Regions from separate parts of the Streptomyces sp. BJ20 genome, predicted to be linked through region 1. Evidence: predicted binding sites of a transcription regulator. Region 1 holds the regulator's gene; each other region holds the start of a gene.
The links. The regulator HrcA, encoded in region 1, represses chaperone genes, less so after heat shock. The targets are predictions, from matches to a motif close to TTNGCACTCNGNNNNNCNGAGTGCNAA.
Positions count from the first base shown of each region.

Region 1 (7,662 bases):
GGTCACGCCCGTGACCGCGGCCACGGCGAAACCGGCGGCAAGCGCGAGCCGCCGCCCTCGTGTTCCCCGCGGGAACCTTGTCGTCGCCCCCATGGACGGCAGCGTGCCACTGCCGCTCGCGCGGCGGTAGGGCGCATTGGGCCACGTGCGATTTCCAGCCCCTCCGGCGTTCGAGGAGCGGGGCCCGGGGCGGGGCCCCGGGGCCTCAGGACCAGCGGCCGGTACGGCCGAGCAGCAGCGCCGCGGCGGCCGTACCCGCCGTGGACGTCCGCAGCACGCTCCGCCCCAGGCGGTACGCCCGCGCCCCCACGCTCTCGAACAGCGCCAGCTCCTCGGGCGACACCCCGCCTTCCGGTCCGACGACCAGCACGATGTCTCCCGTGTCCGGCAACGGGGCCGACGCCAACGGCGCCGTTCCGGATTCATGCAGCACCGCCGCGAACCCCGCTTCGGCGAGAAGTGAGGCAACCCCCTTGCTCGTCGCCGCGTCCGCGACCTCCGGGAACCGCACCCGGCGCGACTGCTTGCCCGCCTCCCGTGCCGTGGCCCGCCACTTCGCGAGGGCCTTGGCGCCCCGGTCGCCCTTCCACTGCGTGATGCAGCGCGAGGCGGACCACGGCACGATCGCGTCGACGCCGACCTCGGTCATGGTCTCCACGGCGAGCTCGCCCCGGTCGCCCTTGGGCAGCGCCTGCACGACGGTCAGCCGGGGCGTCTCCACCCGCTCCTCGACGACCTCGCCGAGCCGGACGATCAGCCGCTCCTTGCCCTCGGTTCCGTCCACCTCGCCGGAGGCCCAACGGCCCGCGCCGTCGGTGAGGACGACCTCCTCGCCCGCCCGCAGCCGCTTCACGGCGACGGCGTGCCGGCCCTCGGGGCCGTCGAGGACGTAGCGGCCGGTGCCGTGCGTGTCGAAGTCGTCGACGACGAAGACGGGAGCGGTCATCGGGCGCCTCCGGCCGACAACGCTGTCCGGGCGGCGGCCAGTTCGGCGACCAGGACCCCCACCAGCTGTCCGGCGGGCAGTTCGCGGGCCATCCGGTGGCCCTGCCCGGCCCAGAGGGCCAGTCCCTGCGCGTCCCCGGCCTTGGCGGCGGCCTTGCGCAGGGGCGCTGTGAGGTGGTGGACCTCCGGGTAGGCGGCGGGCGCGTACGGCCCGTGCTCGCGCAGGAAGCGGTTGACCAGGGCGCGCGCCGGGCGGCCGGTGAACGCGCGGGTCAGCTCGGTGCGGGCGAAGAGGGGGTTCGTGAGGGCCTGCTTGTGCAGGGCGTGCGCGCCGGACTCGTGGGCGGCGACGAAGGCGGTGCCCAGCTGCGCCGCGCTCGCGCCGGCCGCGCACACGGCGGCGATCTGGCCGCCGCGCATGATGCCGCCGGCGGCGACGACCGGGATGCCCACGGACTCACGGACCTGGGCGACGAGGGACAGCAGTCCGATGCCGCTGCCGTCCGTCTCGGGGACGTCCCGGTGGGTGCCCTGGTGGCCGCCGGCCTCGACGCCCTGGGCGATCACCACGTCCGCGCCGGCCCGTTCCACGGCGCGCGCCTCCTCGGCGGTCGTCGCGGTGACGAAGGTGAGGGTGCCGACGCGGTGCAGCGAGTCGATCACCTCGCGGGCCGGCACGCCGAAGTGGAACGACACGACCGGCACGGGGTTGTCGAGCAGCACGGCGAGCTTGGCGTCGTAGCCGTCGTCGCGGCCGCTCTCGGGGTCGCCCAGCTCGGTCTCGTACCAGGAGGCCTCGCCGGCCAGCTGGTGGGCGTAGACGTCGACGGCGGCGTTGGAGGGCGCGGTGTCAGCCGCTCCGGCGGAGCCGGTGCTCGCGCCGGGGGTCTCGGGCTGGGGCAGGAAGAGGTTGACGCCGAAGGGGCGGGAGGTGAGTCCCCGCAGTTGCTTGATCTCCTGGTACATCCCGTCCGCGGTCTTGTACCCGGCGGCCAGGAAACCGAGCCCGCCCGCGTCGGACACAGCGGCGGCGAGCTGCGGCACCGATACGCCGCCCGCCATGGGCGCCTGCACGATCGGGTGCGGGAAGAGATCGGTCAGTACGGAGGACATGACCGCATGTTGTCACGTCCCCCGACCAACTCCGAATTGGCCCTTCCCCTTGGCATAAGCCACTTTTCGCCGGGCCGCCGACGAGGTCGGCGGCCCCCACGCGGGGAACGGATCGGCGCCCGTTGAACGCGTCCTTCAACCGCGAGAACAACCCCTGCCGCCCGGGCCGACCGTGCCCACCCGGGGGACGACCCCCGGACCCCCGGCAGCAAGACCCGACCGCGCCCCCGGCGTACACCGCTCAGCGCCCGTTGAACGCGTCCTTCAACCGCGAGAACAACCCCTGCTGCCCGGGCTGGAACTGCCCCGTGGGCCGTTCCTCGCCGCGCAGCTTGGCCAGCTCGCGGAGCAGGCGCTCCTGCTCCGGGTCCAGCTTGGTCGGGGTCTGCACCTCGACGTGCACGATGAGGTCGCCCCGGCCGCCGCCGCGCAGGTGGGTGACGCCCCGGCCGTGCAGCGGGATCGACTGGCCGGACTGGGTGCCGGGCCGGATGTCGACCTCCTCCAGGCCGTCCAGTGTCTCCAGCGGCACCTTGGTGCCGAGCGACGCCGCGGTCATCGGCAGCGTGACCGTGCAGTGCAGGTCGTCGCCGCGCCGCTGGAACTGCGAGTGCGGCAGCTCGTGGATCTCCACGTACAGGTCACCGGCGGGGCCGCCGCCCGGGCCGACCTCGCCCTCGCCCGCCAGCTGGATGCGGGTGCCGTTGTCGACACCGGCCGGGATCTTGACCGTGAGCGTGCGGCGGGAGCGGACCCGGCCGTCGCCCGCGCACTCCGGGCAGGGCGTGGGCACGACCGTGCCGAAGCCCTGGCACTGCGGGCAGGGGCGCGAGGTCATGACCTGGCCCAGGAAGGACCGGGTGACCTGCGAGACCTCACCGCGGCCGCGGCACATGTCGCAGGTCTGCGCGGTGGTGCCCGGCGCGGCGCCCTCGCCGCTGCACGTGGTGCAGACGACGGCCGTGTCGACCTGGATGTCCTTGGTCGTGCCGAAGGCGGCCTCGTCCAGCTCCACCTCGATCCGGATCATCGCGTCCTGGCCGCGGCGGGTCCGCGAGCGCGGTCCGCGCTGCGACGCCGTGCCGAAGAACGCGTCCATGATGTCGGAGAAGTTGCCGAAGCCCCCGGCGCCGAAGCCGCCCGCGCCGCCGGCGCCGCCGGCCTGCGAGAGCGGATCGCCGCCGAGGTCGTAGACCTGCTTCTTCTGCGGGTCCGACAGCACCTCGTAGGCGGCGTTGATCTCCTTGAACCGCTCCTGGGTCTTCGGATCCGGATTGACGTCCGGATGCAGCTCGCGGGCGAGCCGCCGGAAGGCCTTCTTGATCTCTTCCTGCGACGCGTCGCGGCGTACGCCGAGTACGGCGTAGTAGTCCGTGGCCACCTATGACTCCGCCAGGATCTGTCCGACGTACCGTGCCACTGCGCGTACCGCTCCCATCGTTCCGGGGTAGTCCATGCGGGTCGGTCCGACCACGCCGAGCTTGGCGACAGCCTCGCCGCCCGAACCGTAGCCGACCGACACGACGGACGTGGAGTTGAGTCCTTCGTGGGCGTTCTCGTGACCGATCCGTACGGTCACACCCGGATCCTGCGCCTCGCCGAGCAGCTTGAGGAGCACGACTTGCTCCTCCAGCGCCTCCAGGACGGGCCGGATCGTGAGGGGGAAGTCGTGGCCGAAGCGGGTGAGGTTGGCGGTACCGCCGATCATCAGCCGCTCCTCGTTCTCCTCGACGAGCGTCTCCAGGAGAGTGGAGAGCACCGTGGAGACCGTACCGCGGTCGTCGGCCTCGAAGGCCTCCGGGAGGTCCTCCACCAGACTCGGCACATCGCTGAACCGGCGGCCCGCGACCCGGCTGTTGAGCCGCGCCCGCAGGTCCGCCAGGGACGCCTCGCCGAACGGCGCGGGGCAGTCGACCATGCGCTGCTCGACCCGGCCGGTGTCGGTGATCAGCACCAGCATCAGCCGCGCCGGGGCGAGGGCCAGCAGCTCCACGTGCCGCACCGTCGAACGGGTCAGCGAGGGGTACTGCACCACGGCGACCTGCCGGGTGAGCTGCGCGAGCAGCCGCACCGTGCGGGCCACGACGTCGTCGAGGTCGACGGCGCCCTCGAGGAAGTTCTGGATGGCCCGCCGCTCGGGCGGACTCATCGGCTTGACGCCGGCCAGCTTGTCGACGAACAGCCGGTAGCCCTTGTCGGTGGGGATGCGCCCGGCACTGGTGTGCGGCTGGGCGATGAAGCCCTCCTCCTCCAGGGCCGCCATGTCGTTGCGCACGGTGGCCGGGGAGACGCCGAGGCTGTGCCGCTCGGTGAGGGCCTTCGAACCGACGGGCTCCTCGGTGCCGACGTAGTCCTGGACGATCGCGCGCAACACCTGGAGCCTGCGTTCACTGAGCATCGCGCACACCTCCAGCTGGCTTCCGCCCGGTAACGACCCTGGCACTCTTCGCACGCGAGTGCCAGACTTCCCCGGCCCAGTGTACGGCCGGGGGGTACGACGTCGGCAAGGCCGGTCCGCGCGGCTGTGCCGGGTGACGTCGTCCCCGCTAGCGTCCCGGTCATGACCGTGACTTGGGAAGAGTCGGGATGGGAGCAACTGGCGCCGGGGGTCGGGCGGCGCCGGCTTCCGGGGTGGGACTGCACCGCGGGGCTCGTGCTGGGCGCGGAAGGCGTTCTGGCCGTCGACGCGGGCTCGTCCCTCGCCGAGGGCGCGCGGTTGCGGACCGAGGCGCGGGAGCTGACCGGCCGCCGTGTGACGCATCTCGCGCTCACCCATCCCCACTTCGACCACGTGCTCGGGGCGCCGGCGTTCGCGGACGCGGAGGTGTACGGCGCGGTCGGCCTGGACGTGGCGCTCGCCGGGCGGGGGCGGGAGGAGCTGCGGGCGGACGCGGTGCGCTGGGGTCTCGACCCGGCGGCGGCCGACGAGGCGGTGGCGGCGCTGGTCCCGCCCCGGCACGCGGTGTCCGGCGAGTGGACGCTGGACCTGGGCGGCGGCCGCCAGGCGCTGCTGGCGGACGTGGGTCCCGGTCACACCGCGTACGACCTGGCGGTGCTGGTGCCCGGCGACCCGGGGGTGGTGTTCTGCGGCGACCTGGTCGAGGAGTCGGACGAGCCGCAGGCGGGCCCGGACGCCGAGCCGTCCCGCTGGCCGGCCGCGCTGGACCGGCTGCTGCGGCTGGGCGGCGAGGACGCGGTGTACGTCCCCGGTCACGGCGCGGTGGTCGACGCGGCGTTCGTGCGGGCCCAACGGGACGCGCTGGCGGCGCGGTTCGGCGTGTCGGAGTGATCGCCGTTCGGGTGTTCCTCGTATCGTCGGCAGAATGCGCCAGTACTCCGCCGATCTGACCCCTCCGTGGAAGAAGCCGCAGTCCGTCCCCGAGGTGCCGGCCGAGCCGGGCCTCGTGGTGGAGGAGCCCGGCACCGGGTTCTGCGGCGCCGTGATCCGCTGCGAGGCCGGCACGGTGACCCTGGAGGACCGCTTCGGCAAGCACCGGGTGTTCCCGCTGGAGCCGCGCGGGTTCCTGCTGGAGGGCCGCGTGGTCACGCTGGTCCGCCCCTCCTCCGGCCCGGCCCGCCCCACCCGCACGGCGTCCGGCTCGGTCGCCGTCCCCGGCGCGCGGGCGCGCGTCGCCCGCGCGGGGCGCATCTACGTCGAGGGCCGGCACGACGCCGAGCTGGTCGAGAAGGTGTGGGGCGACGACCTGCGGATCGAGGGGGTGGTCGTGGAGTACCTGGAGGGCGTGGACGACCTCCCGTCGATCGTCGAGTCCTTCGCGCCCGGGGCCGACGCGCGGCTGGGGGTGCTGGTGGACCATCTGGTGCCCGGCACGAAGGAGTGGCGGATCGCGCAGGGCGTGACGAGCGAGCACGCGCTGGTGGTCGGACATCCGTACATCGACATCTGGGAGGCCGTGAAGCCGGCGTCGGTGGGGATCGAGGCGTGGCCCCGGGTGCCGCGGGGGGTGGACTGGAAGACGGGGGTGTGCGAGGCGCTGGGGTGGCGGGTCGCCCACACCGGTGAGGCGTGGCGACGGATCCTGGACTCCGTCCGCTCCTACAAGGATCTTGAGCCTCAGCTGCTGGGGCGGGTGGAAGAACTGATCGACTTCGTGACGGCCCCGTCGTGACACCGGTTTCCTCGCCCCCGCCGCCCTTCCCGCCCCGGACCCCGCTCCCCAAACGCCGGAAGGGCTGATTTCAGCCCTTCCGGCGTTTGAGGACGAGGCCCGCCAGGGCCGACAAGGGGGGGCCTGGGGGCGCAGCCCCCAGGGTCGGGACGGGAAAGGGCGGCGGGGGCGAAAAACCTGTGGTCAGTCGACCAGGTCACGGACCACGGCGTCAGCCAACAAGCGTCCCCGCAGGGTGAGGGCCGCTCGGCCCTCGGCGAAGGGCTCGGGACGGAGCAAGCCGTCCGACAGCGCACGGTCGGCAGCCGCCCGCCCCTCCGCCCGGAGGAGATCCAGCGGCACCCCGTCCCGGAGCCGAAGCTCCAGCAGGATCCGCTCGACCCGCCGGTCCTCCGAGGACAGCACCTCCCGTCCCGCCCCGGGCGACCGCCCCTCCGCCAGCGCCGACGCATACGCCCCCGGATGCTTCACGTTCCACCACCGCACCCCGCCCACGTGCGAGTGCGCCCCGGGCCCGGCCCCCCACCAGTCGGCGCCCCGCCAGTACAGCTCGTTGTGCAGACAACGCCCCGCCTCCGAGGTCGCCCAGTTCGACACCTCGTACCAGGAGAAGCCCGCCCTCGACAGCATCTCCTCGGCGATGAGGTACCGATCGGCGTGGACGTCGTCGTCCGTCATCGGCACCTCACCCCGCCGGATCCGCCGGGCCAGCTGCGTGCCCTCCTCGACGATCAGCGCGTAGGCGCTCACATGGTCGGGGCCCGCCCAGGTCGCCGCGTCCAGCGAGGCGCGCCAGTCGTCGTCGGACTCACCGGGCGTGCCGTAGATCAGGTCGAGGTTGACGTGGTCGAACCCGGCCGCCCGCGCCTCGGCGACGCATGCCTCGGGCCGGCCGGGGGTGTGCGTGCGGTCGAGGACCTTCAGCACGTGCTGCCGGGCGCTCTGCATGCCGAAGGAGATCCGGTTGAAGCCGCCGGCCCGCAGCTCGGCGAGGTAGGCGGGGTCGACCGACTCGGGGTTGGCCTCCGTCGTGACCTCGGCGTCCGGCGCCAGTCCGAACTCCTCGCGGATCGCGCCCAGCATCCGCACCAGGTCGCCCGCCGCGAGCAGGGTGGGCGTGCCTCCGCCGACGAACACCGTGCGCACCGGGCGGGGGTCGTCGCCGAGCGCCTTGCGGGCCAGCCGGATCTCGTCGACGAGGGTCTCGGCGTAGTTGTCGCGGGAGGCCAGTACTCCGCCGGTGCCGCGCAGCTCGGTCGCGGTGTAGGTGTTGAAGTCGCAGTAGCCGCAGCGGGTCGCGCAGTACGGGACGTGCAGGTAGAACCCGAGGGGGCGGTCGGCCGCCCCGGCGAGCGCGGACGCGGGCAGCGCGCCGTCGGCGGGGACGGGCTCGCCGTCGGGGAGTGCGGAAGGCATGTGCTCCATTGTCCCGCACCGCGCGCGATTCCCTGCCTGGCCCTCACTCCGCCTGGAG
Region 1 covers NZ_CP094918.1:6,090,056-6,097,717, forward strand. Annotated here, with positions in the region: gene MTR79_RS27515 (hypothetical protein) at 1-93, opposite strand, end outside; gene MTR79_RS27520 (16S rRNA (uracil(1498)-N(3))-methyltransferase) at 206-946, opposite strand; gene MTR79_RS27525 (nitronate monooxygenase) at 943-2,058, opposite strand; gene dnaJ (molecular chaperone DnaJ) at 2,300-3,439, opposite strand; gene hrcA (heat-inducible transcriptional repressor HrcA) at 3,440-4,456, opposite strand; gene MTR79_RS27540 (MBL fold metallo-hydrolase) at 4,619-5,347, shown strand; gene MTR79_RS27545 (DUF3097 domain-containing protein) at 5,382-6,188, shown strand; gene hemW (radical SAM family heme chaperone HemW) at 6,372-7,604, opposite strand; gene MTR79_RS27555 (ATP-binding SpoIIE family protein phosphatase) at 7,648-7,662, opposite strand, start outside.

Region 2 (7,662 bases), 900 kb from region 1:
CGTCGTGAGGAAGATGAGGAGAAAGGGCCTCGCCTCCATGGCTGTGCAGACTGTTGCAAGCACCACCGACACCGCGAACTCCGTAGACCTGGGTCCCGCCGCCGCGCTGTCCTGCCGCGAGTGCGGCCACCGCGTGCCCCTCGGCCCGGTCTTCGCCTGCGAGGAGTGTTTCGGCCCGCTGGAGATCGCCTACGACTTCTCGGGCTACGACACCGAAGAGCTCCGCAAGCGCATCGAGGCGGGTCCCGCGAACATCTGGCGCTACGCGCCGCTGCTGCCCGTCCCCGCGGACGTGGCGACCAAGCCCAACCTGAACCCCGGCTGGACCAAGCTCGTCCAGGCGGACAACCTCGCCCGCGAGCTGGGCGTCACCGGCGGCCTCTACGTCAAGGACGACTCCGGCAACCCCACGCACTCCTTCAAGGACCGGGTCGTCGCCCAGGCCCTGGAGGCCGCGCGCGCCTTCGGTTTCACCACGCTGTCCTGCTCCTCCACCGGCAACCTGGCCGGCGCGGTCGGCGCCGCCGCCGCCCGGGCCGGCTTCCGCTCCTGCGTGTTCATCCCGCACGACCTGGAGCAGGGCAAGATCGTCATGGCCGCCGTCTACGGCGGGGAACTCGTCGGCATCGAGGGCAACTACGACGACGTGAACCGCTTCTGCTCCGAGCTGATCGGCGACCCGGCCGGCGAGGGCTGGGGCTTCGTCAACGTCAACCTGCGGCCGTACTACGCCGAGGGCTCCAAGACCCTCGCGTACGAGGTCTGCGAGCAGCTCGGCTGGCGGCTCCCGGACCAGATCGTCGTCCCGATCGCCTCCGGCTCGCAGCTCACGAAGATCGACAAGGGGCTCCAGGAGCTGATCAAGCTCGGGCTCGTCGAGGACAAGCCGTACAAGATCTTCGGTGCGCAGGCCGAGGGGTGCTCGCCGGTCTCCACGGCGTACAAGGCCGGGCACGACGTCGTCCGCCCGCAGAAGCCGGACACGATCGCCAAGTCGCTGGCGATCGGCAACCCGGCGGACGGGCCGTACGTCCTGGACATCGCGCGTCGTACGGGCGGCGCGGTGGAGGACGTCACGGACGCGCAGGTGGTCGAGGCGATCAAGCTGCTGGCGCGGACCGAGGGGATCTTCGCGGAGACCGCGGGCGGGGTCACGGTCGGCGTGACGAAGAAGCTGATCGAGGACGGGGTGCTGGATCCGTCCCTCACCACGGTGGTGTTGAACACCGGGGACGGGCTCAAGACGCTGGACGCCGTGGCGGGGACGGGACTGACGGCGACGATTCGTCCCAGCCTGGAGTCGTTCCGTGAGGCCGGGCTTGTCTGAGACTCGTTTCGTCATCGTCCGCGGGCCGGTGGGGGTTGTTCGCGCAGTTCCCCGCGCCCCTGGGTGTTCTACCTGACCGGAGGTTCAAAGTGAGCGTTACCGTCCGCATCCCCACCATCCTGCGCACCTACACGGGGGGCAAGGCCGAGGTGCCCGCCGAGGGGGCCACCCTCGGGGAGGTCATCCAGGACCTCGAGAAGAACCACACCGGCATCGCCGCGCGGGTGCTGGACGACCAGGGCAAGCTGCGCCGGTTCGTGAACGTGTACGTCAACGACGACGACGTGCGCTTCGAGCAGGGGCTGGAGACGGCCACCCCGGAGGGCGCCGGCGTCTCGATCATCCCGGCGGTCGCCGGAGGCTGATCATTACCTTCGGTAATGACCGTTACCGAGCGTTTGGGACTTTGCCCCCTCCGTGAGAGATCCGGAGGGGGTAATTCCATGAGGTTGAGCGCGGTAGAGTTGGGGAACGCGCTCCCGATCCATAGATCGGGAACCCTGAATTCCTGCCGCAGACCCGACTGGATGTAGCCAAAGTGCGGGCTCCTTTCGCGGCTTTTGTCTCCTTTGCCCGGCCCGACTTGCCCTGAATTCTGGCGAATTCATGTCACATTCCGGACCGGTGGCGTCCAGATTTCTCGTCCGATTGACCTGTTGCAGACGGCAGTTGGACAGATACATTCAGCCGCGGTCGACGCGTTCCGGCGCACGCCCCCAACCGTTGGGGGGTGAGGTCTGACCCGGGTCCGCGAAGTGTGGATCTGTGCAAGGGCCAGTAATAGGGGAGTTAGGCATGGCTCAGGGCACCGTCAAGTGGTTCAACGCGGAGAAGGGGTACGGCTTCATCGCGGTCGACGGTGGTGCGGATGTTTTCGTCCACTACAGCGCGATCCAGATGGACGGCTACCGCACCCTTGAAGAGGGCCAGCGGGTCGAGTTCGAGATCTCGCAGGGTCAGAAGGGCCCGCAGGCCGACATGGTTCGCGTCACCGCCTGAACGCGCTACCAGCAGCACGCGACATCTTCTGCCGGCGACAGGGCCCGCACCCTCCGGGGTGCGGGCCCTTCGTCATGCCCGGACGCGCCGTGTTCGCCCGGGGCTGATCGGGGCGCGAACCCTTGGTGCATCCGGTGCGCGCGCCTACGCGCCAGCGAAGCGTCTTGCACTCTCGGGGGTCGAGTGCTAATCATTGGCGTTAGCACTCTGAAGGTGAGAGTGACAACGAAGGACCGGGTCGGTGAGGCCCGCCAGGTCACGTGGGGCAAGGAACCACACGGCCGGCGAGCCGTCCGTCGCGGGCGCGGGCGCGGTCCGAAGGAATCACCCCCAGTCCTGGAGGGACCACTTCACATGGCCAAGATCATCGCGTTCGACGAGGAGGCGCGGCGCGGCCTCGAGCGCGGCATGAACCAGCTCGCGGACGCCGTGAAGGTGACGCTCGGCCCCAAGGGCCGCAACGTCGTCCTCGAGAAGAAGTGGGGCGCCCCCACGATCACCAACGATGGTGTCTCCATCGCCAAGGAGATCGAGCTCGAGGACCCGTACGAGAAGATCGGCGCCGAGCTGGTCAAGGAAGTCGCCAAGAAGACGGACGACGTCGCCGGTGACGGTACGACCACGGCGACCGTTCTCGCCCAGGCCCTGGTCAAGGAGGGCCTGCGCAACGTCGCCGCCGGCGCCAACCCGATGGCCCTGAAGCGCGGCATCGAGAAGGCCGTCGAGGCCGTCTCCGCCGCCCTGCTGGAGCAGGCGAAGGACGTGGAGACCAAGGAGCAGATCGCCTCCACCGCCTCCATCTCCGCCGCCGACACCCAGATCGGCGAGCTCATCGCCGAGGCCATGGACAAGGTCGGCAAGGAAGGCGTCATCACCGTCGAGGAGTCCCAGACCTTCGGTCTGGAGCTGGAGCTCACCGAGGGTATGCGCTTCGACAAGGGCTACATCTCGGCGTACTTCGCCACCGACATGGAGCGTATGGAGGCCGTCCTCGACGACCCGTACATCCTGATCGCGAACTCCAAGATCTCCAACGTCAAGGACCTGCTCCCGCTCCTGGAGAAGGTCATGCAGTCGGGCAAGCCGCTGCTGATCATCGCCGAGGACGTCGAGGGCGAGGCCCTGTCGACCCTGGTCGTCAACAAGATCCGCGGCACCTTCAAGTCCGTCGCCGTCAAGGCCCCGGGCTTCGGTGACCGCCGCAAGGCCATGCTCGGCGACATCGCCATCCTCACGGGCGGCGAGGTCATCTCCGAGGAGGTCGGCCTCAAGCTGGAGAACGCGACGATCGACCTGCTGGGCAAGGCCCGCAAGGTCGTCATCACCAAGGACGAGACCACCATCGTCGACGGTGCCGGCTCGGCCGACCAGGTCCAGGGCCGCGTGAACCAGATCCGCGCCGAGATCGAGAACAGCGACTCGGACTACGACCGCGAGAAGCTGCAGGAGCGCCTGGCGAAGCTCGCCGGCGGTGTCGCGGTCATCAAGGCCGGCGCCGCCACCGAGGTGGAGCTCAAGGAGCGCAAGCACCGCATCGAGGACGCCGTGCGCAACGCCAAGGCGGCCGTCGAGGAGGGCATCGTCGCCGGTGGTGGCGTGGCCCTGCTCCAGGCCTCCCAGGTGTTCGAGAAGCTGGAGCTCGAGGGTGACGAGGCGACCGGCGCCAACGCCGTGAAGCTCGCCCTGGAGGCCCCGCTGAAGCAGATCGCCGTCAACGGTGGTCTCGAGGGCGGCGTCGTCGTGGAGAAGGTCCGCAACCTCACGGTCGGCCACGGCCTGAACGCCGCGACCGGCGAGTACGTCGACATGATCGCCGAGGGCATCATCGACCCGGCCAAGGTGACGCGCTCCGCGCTGCAGAACGCCGCGTCGATCGCCGCGCTGTTCCTCACCACCGAGGCCGTCATCGCCGACAAGCCGGAGAAGGCCGCGGCCCCGGCCGGCGGCGGCATGCCGGGCGGTGACATGGACTTCTGAGCCTGACCCGTCAGGTTCGGACCCGTCCGAGATCCGGAGGGCGGCACTCCCCGCTCAGGGGGTGCCGCCCTTCGGCGTGTCCGGGCGCCGCACAGGGTGACCGGCGTCACGGACGTGGACGGGGGAGGGCGGGAATGCTCACCTCCGCATGCGGGTTCGACGAGGAGTGCGTTATATGCACGTACACATACCGTCGAGTATCCGCGAGGAGTTCTCCTGATGACCGTCGCCGCCTCCGCGACCACCGGACGAGCCGCCGAGACCCTGGCCCGGCCGGTCGCCCTCAACGGGCTGACCGTGCCCAACCGCATCGTCATGGCGCCCATGACCCGTCAGTTCTCGCCGGGCGGCGTGCCGGGGGAGGACGTCGCGTCCTACTACGCCCGCCGGGCCGCCGCCGGGGTCGGGCTGATCGTCACCGAGGGCACGTACGTCGACCACCCGTCCGCCGGCATCAGCGACCGCGTCCCCCGGTTCCACGGGGAGGAGCAGCTGGCCGGCTGGGCGAAGGTCGCGGAGGCGGTGCACGCGGCCGGAGGTCGCATCATGCCGCAGCTGTGGCACGTCGGCATGGTGCGCGAGCAGGGGAAGCCGCCCTTCCCGGAGGCGCCGGCGGTCGGCCCGTCGGGGCTGCGCCTGGACGGCACCGAGGGCGGCAAGGAGATGACCCGGGCCGACATCGACGACGTCGTGGCGGCGTTCGCGAAGGCGGCGGCCGACGCCGAGCGCATCGGTTTCGACGGCGTGGAGCTGCACGGCGCCCACGGCTACCTCATCGACCAGTTCCTGTGGGCGGGCACCAACCGCCGTACCGACGCCTACGGAGGCGACCCGGTGGCCCGCACCCGGTTCGCCGTGGAGATCGTGCAGGCCGTGCGCTCGGCCGTGTCGCCCGGCTTCCCCGTCGTCTTCCGCTTCTCGCAGTGGAAGGCCGACCACTACGGCGCCCGGCTCGCCGAGACCCCGCAGGAGCTGGAGGCGATCCTCACCCCGCTCGCCACGGCCGGCGTCGACGCCTTCCACGCGTCCACCCGCCGCTACTGGCTCCCCGAGTTCGACGGCTCCGACCTCAACCTGGCCGGCTGGACCCGCAAGCTGACCGGCCGTCCCGCGATCACGGTGGGATCGGTCGGCCTGGACGGTGAGTTCGGGCGCGCCTTCCTCGGTGAGGGCGCCGAGCTGCGGGGCATCGACGACCTTCTCGACCGCCTGGAGCGCGACGAGTTCGACATGGTCGCGGTGGGGCGCGCGGTCCTCCAGGACCCGGAGTGGGCGGCGAAGGTGCTGGCCGGCCGCTTCGACGAGCTGACCTCGTACGACGCGTCGTCGCTGAAGTCGCTGAGCTGAGTCCGGGCCCTGTGCGGGCCCTGTGCGGGCCCTGTGCGGGCCCGGCGCGGGCCGAGGCGCGGCGTCCCCGGTCAGGGGGCGCCGCGCCTTTGTGCCGCACGGAGTTCGCGCGGCTCAGATGTTCCCCATCGGTTCGATGTCCACGTGGACCGGGTTGCCCCAGACGCGGAGGACCTCGTAGTCGGTGAACTCGTGGACGACGCGGTAGGCCGTCGCCGGGCGGGCCATGCGGAGCTGGGCCTTGACGAAGAGTTCCGCCTCGCGGCGGTCGCGGCGCGGGGTGCCGCACAGCTGCCACGCCTGGCCGTTCCACATCTCCGGCAGCCAGCGCTGCTGCGGCTGCGGGCGGTCGCCGCGCACCCCGTAGCGGGAGGGAGCAGGACCGGCGGGGCGGGCCTGCGGGGCCGGGCCGTTGAACTCGGCGCGGCGGGCGGCGCGGCGCCGGGTCTCGCAGAGCAGGCACAGGTCAGGGGCGCTCTCGTCGACCGGCCCCGTGGGGTGCTCGGCGCAGCGCGTGCTGGGCGGCGCCGTGGTCACGGTGTCCTCCAGCAGGTCCAGGGCCCGCCGCAGGTCGTCGCGCACCTCGTGCAGCCGGGCGTCCGGCGTGTCGGCGGAGAGCGCCTCGCCGTGCTCACCGAGCACACGCAGCGCCCGGCCGAGGGCGGTGAGCTGTGCGTGGTTCATGGTGGTCTCCGTGTGGGTGGGGCCGGTGCTCCCAGCGTGCACCACGAAGCGCGGCCAGGGCGCCTCGGGGGCCGGGACGGCCAGCCCCTACGGTGCCTCGTCGGACGGACGGCTGTCGAAGGGGGCGGGGGGAGAGACGAGGACCGGTGCCGGCGGGGCCGGTGCTCCCAGCGTGCACCACGAAGCGCGGCCAGGGCGCCTCGGGGGCCGGGACGGCCAGCCCTTACGGTGCCTCGTCGGACGGACGGCTGTCGAAGGGGGCGGGGGGAGAGACGAGGACCGGTGCCGGCGGGGCCGGTGCTCCCAGCGTGCACCACGAAGCGCGGCCAGGGCGCCTCGGGGGCCGGGACGGCCGGCCCTTACGGTGCCTCGTCGGACGGACGGCTGTCGAAGGGGGCGGGGGAGAGACGAGGGCCGGTGCCGGCCGGGTCGCCGAGGAGGCCCGCCCGCGGTGTCGCGCCGCAGGGTCGAGGACGCCCGCCCGCGGTGTCGCGCCGCAGGTCGAGGACGACCGGGCGCGCTCGTCGAGGACCCGCTGGGCCTCCTTGGCCAGGGACGCCGGACGGGCTGGTGCAGGAGGACAGCGGGCGGATCGGCCTCGCCGCCGGCCTGACCGTGCTCGTCCTCGGTACCCCGGCGTACGCCGACCTGCGGCGCCGGGGCGGGACCCTCACCGTCGGGGCGGGGCCGCCCCTCACCCGCCCGCGCGGGACAGCGCCGCCCGCAGATGCCCGTCGGCCTCGTCCAGGAGCCGGGCCGCCGTCGGTCCGTCCACCCCGGCCAACAGCACGAGGATCGCGTTCTTGACCTCGCCGTCCGTGGCCGCGAGGGCGCGCTCCACGGCCTCGCCGTCGGCGCCCGTCACCTGGGCGACGATCCGGCGGGAGCGGGCACGCAGCTTCTCGTTGGAGGCGCGCACGTCGACCATCAGGTTCCCGTACGTCTTGCCGAGCCGGATCATCGTGATCGTCGAGATCATGTTCAGCACGAGCTTCTGCGCCGTGCCGGCCTTGAGGCGGGTGGAGCCGGTGAGGAACTCCGGGCCCACGACCACCTCGATGCCGTGCTCGGCCGCCGCCGCCAGCGCGCTGCCCCGGTTGCACGACAGTCCCACGGTGAGCGCCCCGTGCCGCCGGGCGTACGCGACCGCGCCGACCGCGTACGGGGTGCGGCCGGAGGCGGAGACGCCGACCACCGTGTCGTCGGGGGTGAGGCCGAGCGCGGCGAGGTCGGACTCGGCCAGCTCGGGGGAGTCCTCGGCGCCCTCGACCGAAGTCACCATGGCCTCGGGACCGCCCGCGATCAGGCCGACGACCCGCGCCGGGTCC
Region 2 covers NZ_CP094918.1:6,991,695-6,999,356, reverse strand. Annotated here, with positions in the region: SAM riboswitch class I at 1-20, shown strand, start outside; gene thrC (threonine synthase) at 38-1,327, shown strand; gene MTR79_RS31440 (MoaD/ThiS family protein) at 1,417-1,692, shown strand; gene MTR79_RS31435 (cold-shock protein) at 2,123-2,326, shown strand; gene groL (chaperonin GroEL) at 2,681-4,303, shown strand; gene MTR79_RS31425 (NADH:flavin oxidoreductase) at 4,523-5,650, shown strand; gene MTR79_RS31420 (hypothetical protein) at 5,765-6,334, opposite strand; gene murQ (N-acetylmuramic acid 6-phosphate etherase) at 7,029-7,662, opposite strand, start outside.
Region 2: the regulator HrcA is predicted to act here: its motif matches at 2,490-2,516, upstream of groL (chaperonin GroEL).

Region 3 (7,662 bases), 5.4 Mb from region 1:
ACGTGAGGTCCGGAACGCGGCGAAGAATCTTCCCGCCCGGTGTCGATTTCCGTCCGCGCCGTTCGACGCAGGGGTGAGAGGCCGGGAAGGACCCGGCCCGCACACCACGAGGAGCCGACATGCCGCGCTATCTCTCCCTCATCCGGATCGACGAGAACAACGCCCCCGAGGGCGGTCCCAGCCCCGAGCTGATGCAGCGGATGGGCGAGCTGATCGAGGAGATGACCAAGAACGGCGTCCTGCTGGACACCGCCGGACTGACCCCGACCGCCCAGGGCTCCCGGGTCCACTACGAGGGCGGCCGGCTGTCCGTGACGGACGGGCCGTTCACCGAGACCAAGGAGGTCATCGGCGGGTACGCCCTCCTCCAGGCCAAGGACAGGGCCGAGGCGATCGAGTGGACCAAGCGGTTCCTGAAGGTGCACGAGCCGCACTGGACGGTGACCTGCGAGGTCCGGGAGATCGAGGAGGGCTGACGGGCGGCCCGAGGGTCCCGCTTGGCCGTGCGGCCGTACGGGTGTCTGATGGTGGGCTGTGACACCACAGCCCACCGCCGGACCGGACGGGGCCGTCGAGACCGTCTTCCGCATGGAGTTCCCGCGGGTGGTCGCCGCGGTGGCCCGCATCGTCAGGGACGTCGGCATCGCGGAGGAACTCGCGCAGGACGCCCTGGTCGCCGCCCTGGAGCGGTGGCCGCGGGACGGGGTGCCCGACAACCCGGGCGCCTGGCTCACGGCCACCGCCCGCCACCGCGCCGTCGACCTGGTGCGCCGGCGCGAGACCTACGCCCGCAAGCTGGCCGAGATCGGCCGGGACCAGGCGACGGCGACGGCCCCGCCCGAGGAGCCCGCCGACCCGGACGACATCGACGACGACCTGCTGCGGCTCGTCTTCACCGCCTGCCACCCGGTGCTGTCCGCCGAGGCACGCACCGCCCTCACCCTGCGGCTGCTCGGCGGCCTGACCACGGCCGAGATCGCCCGCGCGTTCCTCGTGCCCGAGACGACCGTGGCCCAGCGGATCGTCCGCGCCAAGCGCGCCCTGGCCAGGAAGAACGTCGCCTTCGAGGTGCCGTACGGACCCGACCGCGACGCCCGCCTCGGCTCGGTCCTCGACGTCATCTACCTGATCTTCAACGAGGGGTACGCGGCCACCGCCGGCGACGACTGGCTGCGGCCTGCGCTGTGCGAGGACGCGCTGCGGCTGGCCCGGGTGCTGTCCGGGCTGATGCCGAAGGAGCCCGAGGCGCACGGGCTGACGGCCCTGCTGGAGTTCCAGGCGTCCCGGACCGCCGCCCGCACCGGCCCCGACGGCGAGCCGGTGCTGCTCGCGGACCAGAACCGCTCCCGCTGGAACCGCATGCTCATCGCCCGCGGCGCCACCGCTCTCGCCCGCGCCGACGCGGTCGCCTCCGGGCCTCCGGGCCCGTACGTCCTCCAGGCGGCCATCGCCGCCTGCCACGCACACGCGTACCGCTACGAGGAGACGGACTGGCACCGCATCGCCGCCCTCTACGGCCTGCTCGCCGCCCGCACACCGTCCCCGGTGGTCGAACTCAACCGCGCGGTCGCCGTCTCCATGGCGAGGGGCCCGGAGGCGGCACTGCCACTGGTGGACGCGCTGTCCACGGAACCGGCCCTGCGCGACTACCACCTGCTTCCCTCCGTCCGGGGCGACCTCCTGTCCCGCCTCGGCCGGACGAAGGAGGCCCGGGAGGAGTTCACCCGGGCGGCGGACCTGGCGGGCAACACCCGGGAACGGGAGATGCTGCGGAGGAGGGCGGAGGGGATGGAGGGCTGACGCCCGACTCCGTGAGGGGGCGGCGGCACGGCGCTCGTGCCGTCGGGTGGGTGCGGTGCCGCCGGGGGACCGCGGGGCGAAGGGCACGGCGTGCGCGGGGCCCAAGTCGGCGCGCACGGGCGCTCGCGCTGTCCGGCGGGTGGGCGCGGTTCGCGGGACCGGGTGGTGACGGCCGGTTGCGCGGGATTCGTGCCGGTGCGGGGTGTTCCGGTGGCTGGTCGGCGCGCGGAGGCGCTGGGCAGCGCCTGGTGGCGCTCGCGCTGTCCGGCGGGTGGGCGCGGTGCCGCGGGACCGGGTGGTGACGGTCGGGCGCGTGGGATTTGCCTCGTCGGGGCGCTCAGGGGCCGGAGCGCGGTCAGGCGGCCATGCCCGTCGCGTGCCGCGCCGCGCCGCGTCGTGCGGCTGAGGCACTGGGGGACGACTGTCCGCGCTGTCGTGGCGAGGGCGGCGGCACGGCGCTCGTGACGTCGTGTGGAGTCAAGGCCCGGCCGCCGGACGGTGGCGGGGCGCCATGCCCGGTCTGCGGCATGGCGTGAGCGTCGGCCGGTGCGCGGGTCCCGGGTCGCCGGAGACGTGGGCAGGCCGAGTGCTCGGGGTTCTCGTCTCAGGGCGCGCACCGCGCGCGTTCAGCGCACCGGGTGCCCCAGCAGCATCGTCGGGGCCCCCGCGACCCGGGTGAGGAAGACCGTGACCGATGCCGTGCCGTGCGGTTTCGGGAGGGCCTTGCGGCGGAGTTCCTCCGGTTCGACCGCCGAGCCTCGCTTCTTGACCGTCAGGACGCCCACCTCCCGCTCCCGCAGCAGGGCCTTCAGCTTCTTGACGTTGAAGGGGAGCACGTCGGTGATCTCGTACGCCGTGGCGAACGGCGTCTCGCGCAGCGCGTCGGACGTCACGTAGGCGATGGTCGGGTCGATCAGGCCGCCGTCGAGGGGCTCGGCGACCTCGGCGACCAGATGGGAGCGGATGACGGCGCCGTCGGGCTCGTACAGGTAGCGGCCGACGGGGCGGACCTCGGGGTCGGGGAGGCCGCGGGAGACCAGGGTGCGCGGGCCCGGGAGCAGGGTCGCGCGGACCGTGCCCGGGGCGGTGCCGAACCACAGGACCGCCTCCTTCACGTCCCCGCCGTCGGAGATCCACTCCGCCTCGGCCTCGGCCGGGACCGCCTCGTGCGGGATGCCGGGCGCGATCTTCAGCGCGGCGGCCCGAGGCGCCTTAAGCGCCGCCCGCACCGCCCACGACAGGGGAGGCGAGTACGCCTCCGGGTCGAAGATCCGGCCGCGCTTCGACGAGCGCCGGGCCGGGTCCACGAACACGGCGTCGTAGCCGGACGTGTCGACCTCCGTCACATCCGCCTCGCTCACCTCGATCAGGCCGGCGAGACCGAGCGCCTCGGCGTTGGCGCGGGCGGCCGCGGCCGTCTGCGGGTCCCGGTCGACGGCCAGGACACGGATGCCGGCGCGGGCCAGCGCGATCGCGTCGCCGCCGATCCCGCAGCACAGGTCGGCGACCGACCGTACGCCCGCCGCCCGCAGCCGTTCCGCCCGGTACGCGGCGACACCGCGCCGGGTCGACTGCTCCACCCCGTTCGGCGTGAAGAACATCCGCGCCGCGTCCTCCGCCCCGAACTTCGCCACCGCCCGCTGCCGCAGCCGCGCCTGGCCGAGGGCCGCCGAGACCAGCTCGGCGGGGTGGTCCCGGCGCAGCCGGGTCGCGACGGCGAGTTCGTGCGCCGGGTCGGTGTCGCGTACCTCGTCGAGGAGGGCGCGGCCTTCGGGGGTGAGGAGCGGGGCGAGGTCGTTCACCGGGTCATTGTGGGCCAGTCGGTGGACCGTGCGCTCCCGGCCGCGGTGTCGGGCGGGACACGGGCCGGGCGGCTGCGAGGATCCGGCTCCATGCGAGTAGTAGGACAAAACGATAAGAAGCGGATGCGACGGCTGGGGGCGCGGACCGGTCTCGCCGCCCTCGCGCTCGCCGCTCTCGCCTCGGGCTGCGGCAAGGACAGCGACACGGTCGAACCGGCCGGCGGCCAGCCCCTCCAGGCGCCCCCGGCCCGCGCCCTCGACTCCTACGCCGAGAAGCTGCGCGCCGCGCAGGCCGCCCGCGCCGCCGCGGCGAAACGCTGGGGCCTGAAGAAGGTCCCCCTGGCGGCCCCGCCGCCCCCGGCGAAGAAGCCGCGCATCACCACCCGCGACGGCTTCGAGGTCGACGGCCACGAACGGCTGGACCTCCCGCCGGTCTTCACCACCGTCCCGGTGGAGGAGAAGGTCGTCTTCCTCACCATCGACGACGGCGCCGAGAAGGACCCCGAGTTCCTGCGGATGATGACCGAGCTGAAGGTGCCGTACAGCGCCTTCCTCAGCGACTACCTCGTCGAGGAGGACTACGGCTACTTCAAGGACATGCAGAAACGGGGCGTGGCCCTGCACAACCACACACTCCGCCACCCGTACCTGCCGGCCCTCTCGCACGCCCGGCAGAAGCGCGAGATCTGCGGCATGCAGGACGTCATCGAGAAGCGCTACGGGACCCGCCCGGCCCTCTTCCGCCCGCCCTACGGGAACTACGACAAGGCGACCCTGCGCGCCGCGAAGAGCTGCGGCATCACCCACGTCCCGCTGTGGAACGAGGAGGTCTTCGCCGACCGCTGGGAGTACCGCGAGTGGGACCGGAAGATCCACCCGGGCGACATCGTGCTGTCCCACTTCCGGGGCCGCGAGGACTGGGACGGCACCATGCGCGACATGATCCGCCGCTTCCTCGACAAGGTCACGGCCGAGGGATACGCCGTGGCCAGGCTGGAGGACTACCTGTGAGGCGGCGGCGCGGGACGATCCCGGGGCTCCTCCCGGCGGCCCTCGCCCTGCTGCTCGCCGCGACCTTCGGATGTGCCGCCCCGTCCGGCGCGGGAAACCTCTCCTCCCGCGCCGGCGGCCCGGCCACCGCCGTCGCCCCGGCGCCGCTCCCGCCGGTCGTCGACCACGTCCCCACCGACGACCCGGTCGTCTTCCTCACCTACGACGACGGCGCCGAACGCGACCCCCGCTTCATCGACCTCGTGCGCGAGCGCAGGCTGCCGGTCAGCATGTTCCTCACCGACAGCGTGATCGGCCCCGGCTACGGCCACTTCGCCCGCCTCCGCGCGGTCGGCGCCAACCTCCAGAACCACACCCTCGACCACCCGGCCCTGCCCGGCCTGCCCCTCGCCGCCCAGCGCGCCCAGATCTGCGGCCAGCAGCGCAAACTCGCCGCCCGCTTCGGGATCCGCCCCCGTCTCTTCCGGCCGCCCTACGGCCGGCACGACACCGCCACCCTGCGCGCCGCCGCGGAGTGCGGCATCGCCGCGGTGGTCCTGTGGCGCGTGACCCTGGAACCCGACGGCCACCTCACCTACACCCACGGCCCCCGCCACCTGCGCCCCGGCGACATCGTCTCCGTACCGTCGGGCGAGGCCCCGCCCCTGTCCTTGGCGGAACGCACGACGAGGCTCCTGGCGGAACTGGACGAGCGGGGTCTGAGGGTGGGCAGGCTGGAAGACCACGTAGGCCGGCAGTAGAGCCCGGTCCCTCCCAGCCGGGGCGAGGCCACTCCCCGCCCTGGCCCTCCTCGCCCTCCCGCTACCGGCCAGTCCGGGGCCGCTACCGGCCAGTCCGGGGCCGCTACCGGCCGGTCCGGGGCCGCTACCGGCCGGTCCGGGGCCGCTACCGGCCGGTCCGGGGCCGTTCCCGCCCGTCCGGCGTCTCTCCTGGCCTGTCCGGGGCCGTTCCCGCCCGTCCGGCGTCTCTCCTGGCCTGTCCGGGGCCGTTATCAGCCGGTCCGGCTCCACTCTCAGCCCGTCCGGGGCCGTTCCCTGCCTGCCCGGGGCCCGTTTCCGGCCCGTCCGGGGCCGCTCCCTGCCTGCCCGGGGCAGTTCCCGGCCCGTCCGGCGCAGTTCCCAGCCAGTCCGGGGCGTTCCCAGCCTGCCCGGGGCCGTTCCAGGCCCGTCCGGCGCCGCTCACTGCCCGTCCGGCGCCGCTCACTGCCCGTCCGAGGCCGTTCCCGGCCTGTCCGGGCCGTTTCCAGCCTGCCTGGGGTCACTTCCAGCCCGTCCGGCGCTTGAGGACGAGGCCCGAAGGGTCGACAGGGGGTCCGGGGGCGCAGCACCGGGAGACGGCCACACCAACACCGGCACCACACAACCGCGCGCCGAAAAACACCCCCACCCCCCGACGCGCCGCACGGCAATTGGCACTCCGCTTGACCGAGTGCTAATCGCGGTCATAGTCTCGGGTCTGGCACTCCCCCCTGGAGAGTGCCAACAACGCGACGGGCAGGTCCGGCACCCGCGACGACGGATCGACCTGGTCGCCACCTCAGACAGTTAACCCCGTGAGATCTCCGAAGGGGGAGGTCGGATCGTGACGACCGCCAGCTCCAAGGTTGCCATCAAGCCGCTCGAGGACCGCATCGTGGTCCAGCCGCTCGACGCCGAGCAGACCACGGCTTCGGGCCTGGTCATTCCGGACACGGCGAAGGAGAAGCCCCAGGAGGGCGTCGTCCTGGCCATCGGTCCGGGCCGCTTCGAGGACGGCAAGCGCGTCGAGCTCGACGTGAAGGTCGGCGACGTCGTTCTGTACAGCAAGTACGGCGGCACCGAGGTCAAGTACAACGGCGAGGAGTACCTCGTCCTCTCGGCCCGCGACGTCCTCGCGATCGTCGAGAAGTAGTCGAGAAGTAGAGGGGACCCCGGGGCCCGCCCCGGAGAACCCGACCTCGTAGCAAGTACTTCTGCTCGAACACTGCGCCCCTGGCCCCAGCATCCGACAAGGAGCCGGGCGGCCCAGGGGCGCAGTGATTTCACCTAGATTTCCGAGAGGGCTCCCGCTGCCATGGCGAAGATCCTGAAGTTCGACGAGGACGCCCGTCGCGCCCTCGAGCGCGGCGTCAACAAGCTTGCCGACACGGTCAAGGTGACGATCGGCCCCAAGGGCCGCAACGTCGTCATCGACAAGAAGTTCGGCGCCCCCACCATCACCAACGACGGTGTCACGATCGCCCGCGAGGTGGAGATCGAGGACCCCTACGAGAACCTCGGCGCGCAGCTGGTGAAGGAGGTGGCGACCAAGACCAACGACATCGCGGGTGACGGCACCACCACCGCCACCGTGCTGGCCCAGGCGCTGGTCCGCGAGGGCCTGAAGAACGTCGCCGCCGGCGCCTCCCCGGCCGCCCTGAAGAAGGGCATCGACGCCGCCGTCGCCGCCGTGTCCGAGGACCTCCTCGCGACCGCCCGCCCGATCGACGAGAAGTCCGACATCGCCGCCGTCGCCGCGCTGTCCGCCCAGGACCAGCAGGTCGGCGAGCTCATCGCCGAGGCGATGGACAAGGTCGGCAAGGACGGTGTCATCACCGTCGAGGAGTCCAACACCTTCGGTCTGGAGCTGGACTTCACCGAGGGCATGGCCTTCGACAAGGGCTACCTGTCGCCGTACTTCGTGACGGACCAGGAGCGTATGGAGGCCGTCCTCGACGAGCCGCAGATCCTGATCACGCAGGGCAAGATCTCCGCCATCGCGGACCTCCTGCCGCTGCTGGAGAAGATGATCCAGGCCAACGCCTCCAAGCCGCTGCTGATCATCGCCGAGGACGTCGAGGGCGAGGCCCTGTCGACCCTGGTGGTCAACAAGATCCGCGGCACCTTCAACGCCGTCGCCGTCAAGGCGCCCGGCTTCGGCGACCGCCGCAAGGCGATGCTGCAGGACATGGCCGTCCTCACCGGCGCCACGGTCGTCTCCGAGGAGGTCGGCCTCAAGCTCGACCAGGTCGGCCTGGACGTGCTCGGCTCCGCCCGCCGCGTGACCGTCACCAAGGACGACACCACCATCG
Region 3 covers NZ_CP094918.1:719,348-727,009, forward strand. Annotated here, with positions in the region: gene MTR79_RS03505 (LCP family protein) at 1-6, shown strand, start outside; gene MTR79_RS03510 (YciI family protein) at 120-476, shown strand; gene MTR79_RS03515 (sigma-70 family RNA polymerase sigma factor) at 589-1,800, shown strand; gene MTR79_RS03520 (methyltransferase domain-containing protein) at 2,427-3,602, opposite strand; gene MTR79_RS03525 (polysaccharide deacetylase family protein) at 3,726-4,613, shown strand; gene MTR79_RS03530 (polysaccharide deacetylase family protein) at 4,610-5,353, shown strand; gene groES (co-chaperone GroES) at 6,195-6,503, shown strand; gene groL (chaperonin GroEL) at 6,666-7,662, shown strand, end outside.
Region 3: the regulator HrcA is predicted to act here: its motif matches at 6,022-6,048, upstream of groES (co-chaperone GroES).